Linked DNA regions of Myxococcus xanthus. The protein of the gene in region 2 binds, or shares a complex with, the protein of the main gene of each other region. Links are inferred from orthologs where the notes say so. Each region holds a gene or a part of one and is shown on either strand. Other genes may lie near its edges. The genes, in order: dinB and dnaN.

What was found.
Region 1: the proteins of dnaN (region 2) and dinB are in contact, whole or in part, in a solved structure (PDB 1OK7), measured with the Escherichia coli proteins. The link is inferred for Myxococcus xanthus from one-to-one orthologs.

Annotation. Positions count from the first base shown.
Region 1 is NZ_CP017174.1:2,926,562-2,932,822, forward strand. The notes cover bases 3,475-6,261. They hold dinB (DNA polymerase IV), read right to left. Parts: upstream 5,579-6,261; coding sequence 4,370-5,578; downstream 3,475-4,369. Other genes in these bases: pcnB (polynucleotide adenylyltransferase PcnB), read left to right, coding at 3,475-4,282; BHS09_RS12480 (secondary thiamine-phosphate synthase enzyme YjbQ), read left to right, coding at 5,627-6,040; BHS09_RS12485 (RluA family pseudouridine synthase), read right to left, coding at 6,051-6,261. In the rest of the region: BHS09_RS12455 (MFS transporter), read left to right, coding at 1-95; phosphate acyltransferase PlsX, read left to right, coding at 106-1,143; BHS09_RS12465 (phosphatase domain-containing protein), read left to right, coding at 1,140-2,180; more of pcnB, read left to right, coding at 2,585-3,474. UniProt on the Escherichia coli protein: Poorly processive, error-prone DNA polymerase involved in translesion repair and untargeted mutagenesis. Copies undamaged DNA at stalled replication forks, which arise in vivo from mismatched or misaligned primer ends.
Region 2 is NZ_CP017174.1:277,922-284,162, reverse strand. The notes cover bases 1,178-3,944. They hold dnaN (DNA polymerase III subunit beta), read right to left. Parts: upstream 3,231-3,944; coding sequence 2,124-3,230; downstream 1,178-2,123. Other genes in these bases: BHS09_RS01145 (peptidase), read right to left, coding at 3,924-3,944; BHS09_RS01150 (DUF6748 domain-containing protein), read left to right, coding at 3,441-3,902; BHS09_RS01160 (hypothetical protein), read right to left, coding at 1,178-2,023. Also shown: BHS09_RS01165 (DUF1990 family protein), read left to right, coding at 1-547; more of BHS09_RS01160, read right to left, coding at 671-1,177; more of BHS09_RS01145, read right to left, coding at 3,945-4,532; BHS09_RS01140 (ActD-like protein), read right to left, coding at 4,532-5,323; BHS09_RS01135 (RNA polymerase sigma factor), read right to left, coding at 5,320-5,805; BHS09_RS01130 (cobalamin B12-binding domain-containing protein), read left to right, coding at 6,103-6,241. UniProt on the Escherichia coli protein: Confers DNA tethering and processivity to DNA polymerases and other proteins. Acts as a clamp, forming a ring around DNA (a reaction catalyzed by the clamp-loading complex) which diffuses in an ATP-independent manner freely and bidirectionally along dsDNA.

The DNA.
Region 1 (6,261 bases), 2.6 Mb from region 2 along the record:
CGGCGGCGGGAATGGTGGCGTTGGCGGGGCTCCTGGGATTGTCCCTGGTGGCCCAGGCGAGAATGGCAGGCGCGGGGGCCGAGCAAAGGTCCTAAGATGGAGGACATGGTGGGGACGCAGCCGCAGCCAGTGACGATTGCCTTCGATGTCATGGGAACGGACCACGGCCCGGGCGAGGTGGTCCGGGGAGCGGCGATGCTGTCGCTCGAGTCCCCCCACATCCACACGCTCCTGGTGGGGGACCGCACCCTCATCGACGACGCGCTGGCGGAGACGAAGCACAACGGCGAGCGCATCTCCGTGCAGCACGCGGCGGACTTCATCGGCATGGACGAGAAGCCCGGCGAGGCGCTGGCGCGCAAGCCGAACGCGTCCGTGGCGGTGGCCGCGCGGCTGGTGGCGGAGGGCGAGGCGCAGGCGCTGGTGTCCGCGGGCAACACGGGCGCGGGCGTGCTGGCGTGTGCCCGGCACTTCCAGCTCATCCCCGGGGTGCGGCGCGCGGCGCTGGCCACGGTGTACCCGACGCGCTCGGTGCGCGGCGCGAAGGGCGACCCGTTCTCCCTCATCCTCGACGTGGGCGCCACGGTGGAGGCCACCGCGGATGACCTGGTGACGTTCGCGGTGATGGGCTCCGCCTACGCGCGCATCATCTCCCAGAACGAGCGCCCCAAGGTGGCGCTCCTGTCCAACGGCATTGAGCCGCAGAAGGGCCCGCCCCGCGTGGTGGAGGCCCATGCCCGCTTGTCGGAGATGAAGGACATCCACTTCATCGGCAACGTGGAGGGCATCGACATCCCGAAGGGCACCGCGGACGTCATCGTCACCGACGGCTTCGTGGGCAACGTCTGCCTGAAGATGCTGGAGGGCGTCCACGACACGGTGGTGGAGCTGGCCCAGTACGCCTACAAGGAGAGCCTGCGATGGCGCGCGGGGCTCGCGATGCTGTCCAGCGGCATCCAGCGCATCAAGGACATCACCGACTGGAACCAGTACGGCGGGGCCCCCATCCTGGGGTTCGATAAAATCTTCATCAAGGCACACGGGCGTTCGAAGTCGCGGGCCATCGCCAACGCGGGCAAGGTCGCGGCGAAGGTGGTGTCGAACAACCTGGGCGCCGCCATCCGGGAAGGCCTGAAGAAGTGAGCTTGCCGGACCGCATCGACCCGCGTCCGCCCCGGCGAATCTACCGCTGGGATTTGGACAAGACGTACCTCCAGACGGAGTTCGACTCGCTCCGTGACCTGGTGCGGACGGCGTTCCAGAAGGCCCACCAGAAGGTGGCCGTGCCGGGGGCCAGCGCGCTCATCCGCGAGCTGTCGGAGAACGGGGACTCGCGGCTGTGCATCGTCTCCGGCAGTCCGAAGCAGATGCGGGCCGTGCTGGAGGAGAAGCTCAAGCTGGACGGCGTGCGGTGGGACGAGTTCGTCCTCAAGGACAACGTGGGCAACCTGCTGCGCGGCCGCTTCCGGGCCCTGCGCGGGCAGGTGGGCTACAAGCTGCCCGCCATCCTGGAGAGCCGGGTGCACGCGCCGGTGGAGGCGGAGGAGGTCCTCTTCGGTGACGACGCGGAGGCGGACGCGTTCATCTATTCGCTCTTCGCGGACCTGGTGGCGGGCCGCGTGGACGAGCGCGTGCTGTCACAGGTGCTGGAGGCGGGCGGGGTGTACCCGGACGACGCGCTGCGGGTGCGCGAGGCGTGGAAGAAGATTCCCGTGGGCGACCCGGTGCGCCGCATCTTCATCCACCTGGACAAGCTGACGCCCCCCGCGCACTTCACGGCCTACGGGCCGCGCGTGGTGCCCATCTTCAACTACTTCCAGGCCGCGCTGGTGCTGCTGGCGGACGGCCACCTGACGGCGCCGCAGGTGCTGAAAATCGCCGTGGAGATGGTGCAGACGGCGGGCCACAACATCATCACCCTGTCCAACTCGTTCCAGGACCTGCTGCGGCGCGGGCTGCCGCTCCAGCAGGCGGCGGTGGCGCTGTCCCAGGCGCTGGAGGGGCCCAACAAGCTGCTCGCGGCGATGCGGCCCATGCCGGACATCCTGGCCGCCTTCAGCAAGCGTCTGGCCGCGCTGGGCACGCCGCCGCCACCCCCGCCTGTTCAGGCGGTGGACTACGTGTCCCTCATCCACCACGCGCTGCCCCGGAACCACAAGGGCCGCACCAAGCCGCAGTAGGGGAAGGCTGCCCGGCTGCCCCTCGGGTGGGCCGGCGTTCCCCGCGCGGGCCGTCCCCAGAACGTTTCCAGCGGACGTTGTGTTGATACAGGACACAGGCCCGCGGCCCCCACGCTTCGCGCGTGCCCTGTCCCCTGGTTGGGAGCAGGAAAGCGGGCGGGGGAGCCCGCTGCCCGGTGACATCCGACAACAATGTCGTCCATCGCTACTCCCTACCCGGAGGATGCGGTATAGACGGCAGGCCTTCAAGCGCCCCGATGGGGTGTCCCTGGCTGATGACGCGAGATTTGACTGAGACGCCGCCTGCCGGCGGTCTGCTGCCACCTGCGCCCGAGAATGACGCGCGCGAGGTTGCCTCTTCCGAGGCGGCAGGGACTTTCGAGCGCGGCGAACAAGAGGTTCCCATGAACTCCCAGCTGGAGCTGTCGGCGCACCCTGAAGAGGACAGCGCCTCCAAGCCCGTGGCCGCCGACGCGCAGGCCCCCACTGAAACCCCCACGATTCATGCCGCCACCCCCGCCGAGCCGCCTCCGGCCCCCGCTTACGCGGATGCCGAGGACGAGGACGACGAGGATGATGACGACGAGGTGGACTTGGCCGACTCGGGCCTGGACGACGCCGTCCTGGGCGCCGAGGCCGCGCTGGCCGCCGCCGAGGCCGAGGACGCCGCCGAGGCCCGGGGCGAGGACGCCGAGGACGTCCCCATCGTCCTGGAGCCCGAACCGGAGCCGACGCCCGATGAGCGCGCGCTGCACGCGCCCCACGTCCGGCCCACCGGCGAGCCGGCGGAAATCGACCCCGACGAGTTGGACCCGGACGCCCTCAAGGTGGTGCTCCGCCTGCACCAGCACGGCCATCAGGCGTACATGGTGGGCGGCTGCGTGCGTGACCTGCTGCTGGGGCGCAAGCCGAAGGACTTCGACATCGCCACCAGCGCGACGCCGAACGAGGTGCGCGGCATCTTCCGCAACTGCCGCCTGATTGGCCGGCGCTTCCGGCTGGCGCACGTCTACTTCAAGGGCGGGAAGATCATCGAGGTCTCCACCTTCCGTGCGAATCCGACGGAGCTGGAGCCCGCGCCCAACGGCGGTGAGGATGAGGGGGACGGTGAGGACCTGCTCATCACCCACGACAACGTCTTCGGCACCGCGCAGCAGGACGCGCGCCGCCGTGACTTCACCATCAACGGCCTGTTCTACGACGTGGCCGAAGGGCGGGTCATCGATTACGTCCGTGGCCGCCGTGACCTGGATGAGCGCTTCATCCGCACCATTGGCGACCCGGAAGTGCGCATGCGCGAGGACCCGGTGCGCATCCTGCGCGCGGTGCGCTTCGCGGCGAAGCTGGGCCTGGACATCGAGTCGCGGACGTACGCGGCCATGGAAGGCGCGGTGGAGGACCTGCCCCGTTGCGCGCCCGCGCGCCTGCTGGAGGAGACGTTCCGCCTCATCCGCGGCGGTGTGTCCGCGCCGGCGCTGAAGCTGTTGGACGCGCTGGACGCGCTCAAAATCCTCCTGCCGCCCGTCAACGCGTACCTCAAGCAGCACGGCAAGGAAGGGGAGAAGACGTTCTACGCCTTCGCGGAGTCGCTGGACCAGCGCGTGTCCGCGGGCGAGGCGCTGGACGACGCCATCCTCCTGGCGATGTTGCTGATTCCCATCAGCCGTTCGACGGGGCCCGAGGAGTCGCAGGAGGGCCGCCCGTCCGTGTCGCAGGTGGTGGAGGACCTGCTCGCGGGCTTCGTGCAGTCCGCGCGTCTGCCGCGCCGCATCGCCGAGCGCTGCCGCATGCTGCTGCTGGCCCAGCGCACCCTGTCCGGTGAGCGCCGTCGTCGCAGCGCCGCCTTCAAGCGGCACCCGCTTTTCAGCGAGGCCCTCACCGTGTTCGAGATGACGGTGGAGGCCACGGGCGAGAATCGCGAGCAACTGGAGGCGTGGAAGGCCGGCGAGGTGCCGCAGCCGCGCGCCGCCGCCGCGGATGGCGAGGAGTCCGACGCGGGAGGCCAGCGCAAGCGCCGCCGTCGCCGCCGCCGCCGCCGCCCCTCGGCAAACGGCTCGTCCGGTGAGAGCGCCGGTTCGTCCTCCGAGTCGGGCGACGCCTGACTCAAGGTCGCGTCCGTGTCGAAGTCCCTGCCGTCAGGTGTGGGGTCGCTCCGCGAACAGGCGTGAGGCCCCACCCGTACCGGGCCCTCAGTCCTTGGGCCCGCCCTTGTCCACCGGGCGCTCGGAGCGGTGTTCGGCGCTGTCGGTGGCCTCGCTGCCGGCGATGTCCGCGGTGGTGATGGCCTTGCTGCCAAACCGCTCGGCAATCTTGTCCAGCGCCGCGTTCAGCTTCGCGGTGCGCGGCGCGGCGGCGGGGAAGAGGCCCAACTGGGGCGGCTCCTCGTCCAACTGCACGCTGACGCCAGTGAGCCGCAGCGGCTTGCCCTGGTGCGACTTGTCCAGCAGCTCCAGCGCCGCGCGGTAGAGCGTCTGCCCGTCATCCGTGGCCTCGCGCAGCGTGGTGCGCCGGGTGATGAGCGTGAAGTCCGCGAACTTCAATTTGAGCTGCACCACGCGGCCCTTCAGCGCCGCCCGCCGCAGCCGCCGGGCCACGCGCAGGGCCTGGGCGTGGACGTGCGGCTTGAGCGCGTCCACCCCCACGAGGTCTTCGTCGAAGGTGTCCTCCGCGCCCACGCTCTTGGCGGCCCGGTCCGGCACCACCTCGCGCGTGTCGATGCCCTGGGACAGCTCCCACAGGTGCCGTCCGCTGGAGCCCAGTCTGTCTTCCAGCCAGTCCAGCTCCCGGGCCGCCACGTCGCCAATCGTCTTCAGCCCGGCGAGTCGGAGCGCCTCCTCCGTCTTCGGCCCCACGCCCCACAGGCGCGACACCGGCAGGCCCGCGAGGAAGGCCACCGTCTCCTCGGCGCGCACCTCTCGCTGGCCATTGGGCTTGGCGAGGTCGGAGGCAATCTTCGCCACGAACTTCACCGTGGCCACGCCCGCGGAGGCGGGAAGGTTCAACTCGTCGGCAATCTCCTTGCGGATGCGCCGGGCGATGTCCGCGGGCGTGCCGAAGAGGCCCACCGACGCCGTCACGTCCAGGAAGGCCTCGTCCAGCGACAGTGGCTCGATGAGCGGCGTGTAGCGTTCGAAGATGGCGAACACCTGCTCACTGGCCTCCGCATACGCGGCGAAGCGGGGCTTCACGACGAGCGCATGGGGCGCGGCCTTCGTCGCACGGGCCATGGGCATGGCGCTGCGCACGCCGAAGGGGCGCACCTCGTAGGAGGCGGCGACCACGACACCGCGCTGGGCATGCCCGCCCACGATGAGCGGCTTGCCCCGCAGGGCCGGGTTGTCCCGCTGCTCCACGGACGCATAGAAGGCATCCATGTCCACGTGGATGATGGCTCGCATGGTGTGAGTCACTTTAGCGGGGCACTCTGACGCCGGGCGGATACGGATATGAAGAGCCTGACGGAGTACCTGTGGTTCGAGACACCGCAGCGGCGGGAGTTGGTCCGTCTCACCGACACCGTGACGGCCCTGGTGCGCAAGAGTGGCATCCAGGAGGGAATGGTCCTCGTCTCCGCCATGCACATCACCGCGGGCGTCTTCGTCAATGACGACGAGCCCGGTCTCCATGAAGACATCTGGGAGTGGCTCCAGCACCTGGCGCCCGCCGGCCCCGACTACCGCCACCACCGCACGGGCGAGGACAACGGCGACGCCCACCTCAAGTCACTGCTGGTCCACCACCAGGTCATCATCCCCGTCACGGGCGGGAAGCTGGACCTGGGGCCCTGGCAGCAGGTGTTCTACGCCGAGTTCGACGGCCAGCGCCGAAAGCGCGTCATCATCAAGGTGATGGGCGAATAGTGGAAAGCCCTCAGTCCCGTTCCTCGCCGCGGGGCAGGGGCAGGCCACGCCGCTCCAGCTCCGCGCGCAGCTCCGGGGGCAGGGGACTGTGGACCGTCATGTTCCGCCGCGTCTGCGGGTGCGTCAGGCCTAGTGAGCGGGCGTGCAGGAAGAAGCGGCCCAGCTCCGGGGCCTCGCGTCCGCCGTAGAGGACGTCGCCGACGATGGGGGCGCCAATGCCC
Region 2 (6,241 bases):
GCGAGAAACGCAGATGGAGGAGGAGATAGAGGCCATGAATCGAGCACACGGGTTGAGGGCCCTGGGATTGGGCGTGCTGGCGGGAATGCGGAGCATGAGCGCGCCGGCGCTGGCGAGCCGCTGGCTGACGAAGACACAGCCCGACAGCGAGGACCGGCTCGCCAGAATCCTGGCGCATCCATGGACGCCGCGCGTGCTGGGCCTGCTCGCCGTGGGTGAGCTTGTCGCGGACAAGCTGCCGATGGCGCCCCCGCGTGTCACCGCCGTGCCGTTGACGGGCCGGATGTTGTCGGGCGCCCTGGCCGCGGCCTCGGTGACGACGGAGCGCCAACGCGGCGGGCGGCTCGCGGCGGCGGCCCTGGGCGCCCTGGCGGCGCTGGCATCGAGCTGGGCCTTCTATTCGCTGCGGCGCAGCGCCACGAAGAAGCTGGGCGTTCCGGACGTGGCCGTGGCCCTGACAGAGGACGCGCTCCTCGCGGGCCTGGCCTCGCGGCTGCTGCCCGTCAGCGAGCATCAGGCCGGACAAGCCACGCTGTCGCCCGCGTGACCGTCTCGGACCCACACGCGGTGGCGAGCGTCTCCGCTACGCCGCCGCGCGGCCACGGACACCCACGAAAGCAGGCCCAACACGGCCAATGCCGGCCTCCGCCGTTGGCACCCGCGCCGCGGCCTAGCGCCCGCGCCACGCCGCAGCGCGGGCCGCATGCACCAGCGCGGGAAGGTCCTTCACGGCCGAGCCCGCGTCGGCCCCGATTTCCGCCGTGGGAACCCGCGCCCGCTCGGGAGAGAACAGGCGCGCGGGTGTCTGTCCCTGGCCGCGAAGGAGGATGAACAGCCGCAGCGCGTCCCGCAGCCGCTCCACGTCCTCGCCCTGCTCGCCTCGAGCCCGCTGCGCCGCGTTCCACAGCCGCGCCCACGCGGTCTCCTCATCCCACGTGCCCACGGGGCGCTCGCGAGACAGCGCCGCCAGCTGCGCGGCCAGCTCGAAGAGCCCGGCGCGCCCTTCGCCAAAAGCCTCGCAGGCCAGAAGCCGCACCTCCCCGGCCACCTCCACGCCCACGCCGCGCAGCCCTACGGACCCGCCCGTCCGCGAATCGTCGCCCCGAAGCCGCCTCGTGGGTGGCTGCGTGCCAGGCGCCTCGGGCGCGAACAGCCCCGGCCCGCCCAGCCGCGGCTCCGCGCCACACTCGGAACGCCCCTCGCGCGCGGCCAGCCACGCCAGCAGCGCCGGCACCTCGGCGTCCGCGGGCACCACCGGGGCCAGCCGCTCCTCCAACAAGGCGCGCAGCCGCGCCCAAGCCACGCCCCGCCAGAAGGCCACGTGCAGCAGCAGCTCCGGCCCGCTGCGAGGCACCCGCTGCGGCGCGCGCGACGCCCGGGCCAGCAGGAAGCCCTTCACCTGCCCCCGCGTGTCGAAGTGCTCAAGCCGCTGCCACAGCGCCGCCAGCGCCGTCTCCGCCAGCGGCAGCGCCCGCTGAAGCGCCTCCGCCTCCTCCACCGTGAAGGGCAGCACGCCTTCCGGCGCGGGACGCTTGAAGACGTGCTCGAACACCTCCGCGGCGGCGCACGCGGCGCGCAGCTCCGGCAGGTTGCGCGGCAACAGTTCCACCGCCCGTGCCCAGATGTGCCGCCCCAGGAGCGGCCCCGCCTCCAGCACCGTCTCTTCCAACTTCAGCAGCGCCTCGCCCAGCGTCGCGGGCCGGCCCTCCACGGGCAGCCGCTTGAAGGCCACGCGCCGCACGTCCTCCCGCAGGCGCTCCACCTCGCGCATCAGCTTCATGGGCGCGGCGCTCGCCGGCCACCCTTCCGCGGCGGCGCGGCGCTTCAGCGCGGCCAGGGTGGCGTCCACCTCCGGCTGCGTGCGCGCCACCTCCAGCAGCAGCTCAAACTGCGAGCGCACCCGCTCCTTCCAGAAGAAGGCCGCCAGCATGCCGCGCAGGGCGCGATAGCGAAGACGCGTGGCCTCCAGGAGGTCCGCGCGGTCCTCCAGCCGGGCGCGCAGGTTGTCCGGGTGCGTGGCCATGCCATCACCATAGGAAGGCACCGGCCGGGTGTCAGGCCCCCCAGGGGCCCGACGCGTCACGAGTGAACGGTGCGGGCCCTCTCAAGGGAGCCCACCCGACTCACACGCGCATGGGCATGACGACGGCGGTGAAGCTCCGGTCGCCGGGGGCATGGAGCACGCCCGGGCTGTGCTCGTCACCCAGCTCGAAGGAGACCTCGTCCGTCTCCGTCACGGCGAGCACATCCATCAGGTAGCGCGCGTTGAAGCCGATGGTGATGCCGTTGCCGCGGTAGGCCAGCTCCAGCACGTCCTTGGCCTCGCCCAGGTCCGGGTTGCTCGCCGTGATGATGAGCTGGTTCTCCTCCAGGCCGATGCGGACCGCGTTGCTCTTGTCCGCCGACAGCAGGGCGATGCGCTTGAGGCTCTCCAGCAGGCGCACCTTGGGCACCAGGACGACCTTCTCCCCTTCCTTGGGGATGACGCGCTGGTACTCCGGGAACTGGCCGTCGATGAGGCGCATCACCATGGTGAGGCCCGGCTTCTTGAACAGCGCCGAGTTCTCCGCGAAGCCCAGGTGGCACTCCGCGTCCGGCGCCTCATCCAGCAGGCGCTTGAGCTCCATCAGGCCCTTGCGGGGGATGATGACGCCGCTCTTGAGCTTGAAGTCGCCCGGCAGCTCGCGCTCCACCAGCGCCAGCCGGTGACCGTCGGTGGCCACCATGCGGACCTTGCCGGTGGACTGGGGCTCGAAGAAGACGCCGTTGAGGATGTAGCGCGTCTCGTCGCTGGAGATGGCGAACTGCGTCTTCTTGATCATCTCCAGCAGCGTGTTGCCCCCCACCTGCACCAGGGGCGCGCTCTCTTCCTTCGGCAGCTTGGGGTACTCCTCGGCCGCCATGCCCACGATCTTGAAGTGGGCCGAGCCGCTGGAGATGTCCACGTAGTTGTTGGCCAGCTTCTTCAGCGTGACCTGCGCGTCCGGGAGGTTCTGGACGATGTCGAAGACGTACTTGGCGCTCAGCGTGACGGCGCCCGTCTTGATGACCTCGGCCGGGTGCTCGGACACGACGCCGATGTCCAGGTCAAACGCGGTGACGGTGATGCCGCCCTTGTTCGCGGTGACGAGCACGTTCGCCAGGATGGGCATCGTCGTCTTGCGCTCCACGATGCCCTGGGCGCGGTAGAGGGCCTTCTTCAGCTCGTCGGCGGCGATGCGGAATTCCATCGGAGGGCGTCCTTACGGGTCTCGGCCGCGAAGGCCGATCTACGAGGCCGGATGTAGCCCCTGCACTCCAGTCCGTCAACGAACCCTGAGCGACGTGGGAGCAGCAATGTCCACCTGCAACTGACCGCCAGTCACCAATTCGCGAGACAGACTGGCCCCTGGCGGCGAGCCGGAGCACACTGGCGCCTCTTTCCTCCCCTGGAGCCCGTCATGAACCGCCGCTCGCTGGTGCTCGCCGCCCTTGTCCTTGGCTTCGTCTCCGGATGTAGCAAGCCGCCCGCCGCGACGTCCTCGCCACCGGCGAGCGAGAATGGAACCCCCTCCAGCGAGAACGGAACGCCCACCATGACCCCACCGCCCAGCAATGATTCCCAGCCCAAGCAGGGTGAGAGCGCCGTCTACATCGTCAAGGACAGTGGCGTGCGCTGCTTCGCCCCGCCCTGCCCCACCTACAACGCCTTCCCGGTGGACAAGCCAGACGCGGAGCCCATCCCCGTGCACGAACTGGAGCTGTCCGCGGTGACGAAGGGCTCGGACGAGCAGACGGGTGCCTTGATCCGCAAGACGCTGGACGGCACCGGGCTCAAGATTCAGGGCACGTTGGAGACGCGACCCAACGCGGGCCCCGCGGGCGCGGCCACCGTCCTGCGCGCCAGCAAGGTGGAGAACTGAAAACACCCTTCCGGGCGGGCCTCAGATGTGGAGGCCCACCTGGATGCCGGGCCAGTGCTGGAGGCGTTGATCCGGCTCCGGGTTGCGCTCCCGGAAGGACAGCCGGGTGATGGAGTCGAAGTCCGACGCGCCCCAGGAGAACCACGCGTTGTAGGTGGGCCCGGCGAACACGGCCAGGCGGGGCATGAGTTGGAAGCCCAGCATCAACCGGACCTGCCCCAGCACGTTGCCACCGTCGCCCTCCAGCGGGTTGCGCACCGGCTGGACGGCGCCGCCCGTCACGTCCAGGTCCACCCAGAGCCGCTGGGACAGCGTCATGTGGCCGCCCACGCCCGCCGCGAAGCTGAAGCGCGCGTCGCGGCCCGGCTCCAGGCCCGCCATCAGCGTGAAGTAGACGGCCCCGCCGCCCAGCTTCACCCCCATGTTGGCGACCTGGATGTCGCTCAACCAGAACTCCATGTGGGTGGAGCCCCGGCGCAGCCCTCTCGAGGAGGACTCGGAGACATCCTCCCCCGGCTGCTGGGCGAAGGCCCCCCGCTCGCTCATCAGCGAAAGGCGGGGTGCGTACTGGGACTCAGCGGTGGCCGTCCCCGCCCACAGCCCGAATGCGAGGAGCGCAAAGGATTTCATCACTCCTGCTTTTCCAGCGTGAGGGAGGCCTGCGTCAAGTTCCCGGGCAATGACAGAGGTGCCGAGGAGGCGTCGGGATTTCCAGACAGTGCCTCCGCGGCGGCCAGCACCACCGCCACGTCGAAGGGCGCATCGGACGAAACGAAGAAGAAGCGCTCGAAACCCGGGGCATCGTCCAGCTCGTAGGCGCGCGGCAACACCTGCGTTCCCGACGGAACCAGGGCCATGGACCGGGAGCCCTCATCCGGCGCGTGGAGGGTGACGGCGCCGTTGCCATCCAGGGAGACGATGACGCCATGCGAGCGGCCCGAGGCGATGTACGCCACCTGCACCACGTCACCCGCGGCGGCGGCGGCCCCGTCGGCGAGCCGCTCCGGGCGGGAGGTGGACTGCCGGTGGATGACGAGCTGCGGCGCCAGCCCCTTGATGCGCGTGACCTCCCGGGTGTCCCCCGGGGCCGTGCCGTACCCGGTTTCCGAGGAAGGCAGGGCCACCATGACCAGCGCCACCGCGGCGAGCGCCGGCACCAGGCCCCACGCGGGCGACAGGCGGAAGGCCGGGCGGGGCGCATCCCGCCGGGCCGCGCGCGCTTCCACTTCGCGGGCCACCCGGGCGGGCGGCAGCGCCTCCAGCGTGGCGCGCGTGTCGGACTCCAGCGCAGCGAGCCGGGCCAGGCCGTCGGGTTCCTCGGCCAGCCGGGCGCGGGCGGCGGCCAGCTCCGCGGGCGGCAGCTCGCCCAGGGCGATTCGTTCCAGCAACCAATCCGGGGTGCGGTGGTGGGCGGATGTCATGCGGCCTCCAGCTCCAGCTCTTGCAGCACTGCCGTCAGCGCCCGCAGGCGCTTGCGCACGCCGGACACGGACAGCCCCACTTCGCGGGCCGTCTCCTCCAGCGTCATCCCATCCACCAGGTGCAGCACCGCGATGTCCTGACTGGACGCGGGCACCCGGCCGAAGAGGCGGTCCAACAGGCCGCGCGCGGCGGTGCGGGACTCGGTGTCGTCGGCGGAGGCAATCTGCAGCACCAGTTCGTCCTCCCGGTCCTCCGGGCGCCGCTTCGCGCCGCGCAGCCTGTTGAGACACACCGTGGTGGCAATCCGGTGCAACAGGCTCGACGGCGCCGCGTCCTTCAGCGCGCCCTGGTAGCGCAGCAACTGCACGAACACGTCGTGCATGGCGTCCACGGCCTTCTCCTCGTCACGCAAGAGGAAGCGGCAGCGCCGGAGCACCTGGGGGCCATAGCGCCGGTAGTAGGCCTCCACATCGATTGACACCGCTCGCTCGCCTCCCTCGGTTGCCGCGGACAGGGAAACACCGCGGCCTCGGAGAACTGTCACTCGGACTTTTCAGTCCCGTGTTTCCTGGGGACTTATCGGGAATCAGCGCGGCGTCCCTGTACCCAGGTACAATGCCACCGCCTGATTCGGTAAAAGCTACAAGCAAGCAGGCACGCGAGTGCGTGAAAGAAGGGCCGGGCACTGTCAGGTTGGCGATGAAATCGGGGCCAGTTCGCTGTAACTGAGAAACACAACCCCGATACGTTGTCCCTCGCCCTCCCCTCCACGGCGCCCGTGCTCACCTCCAACGACTCCGCCCTGACGGGCCTGCTGAACGCGTATCTCGCAGCGCAGCTCGCCGGGAACCGGCGTGAGGCGTTGCGGCTGCTCGTGGACGAGGGACTGCTCCGGGGCGTTCCTCTCCAGACGCTGC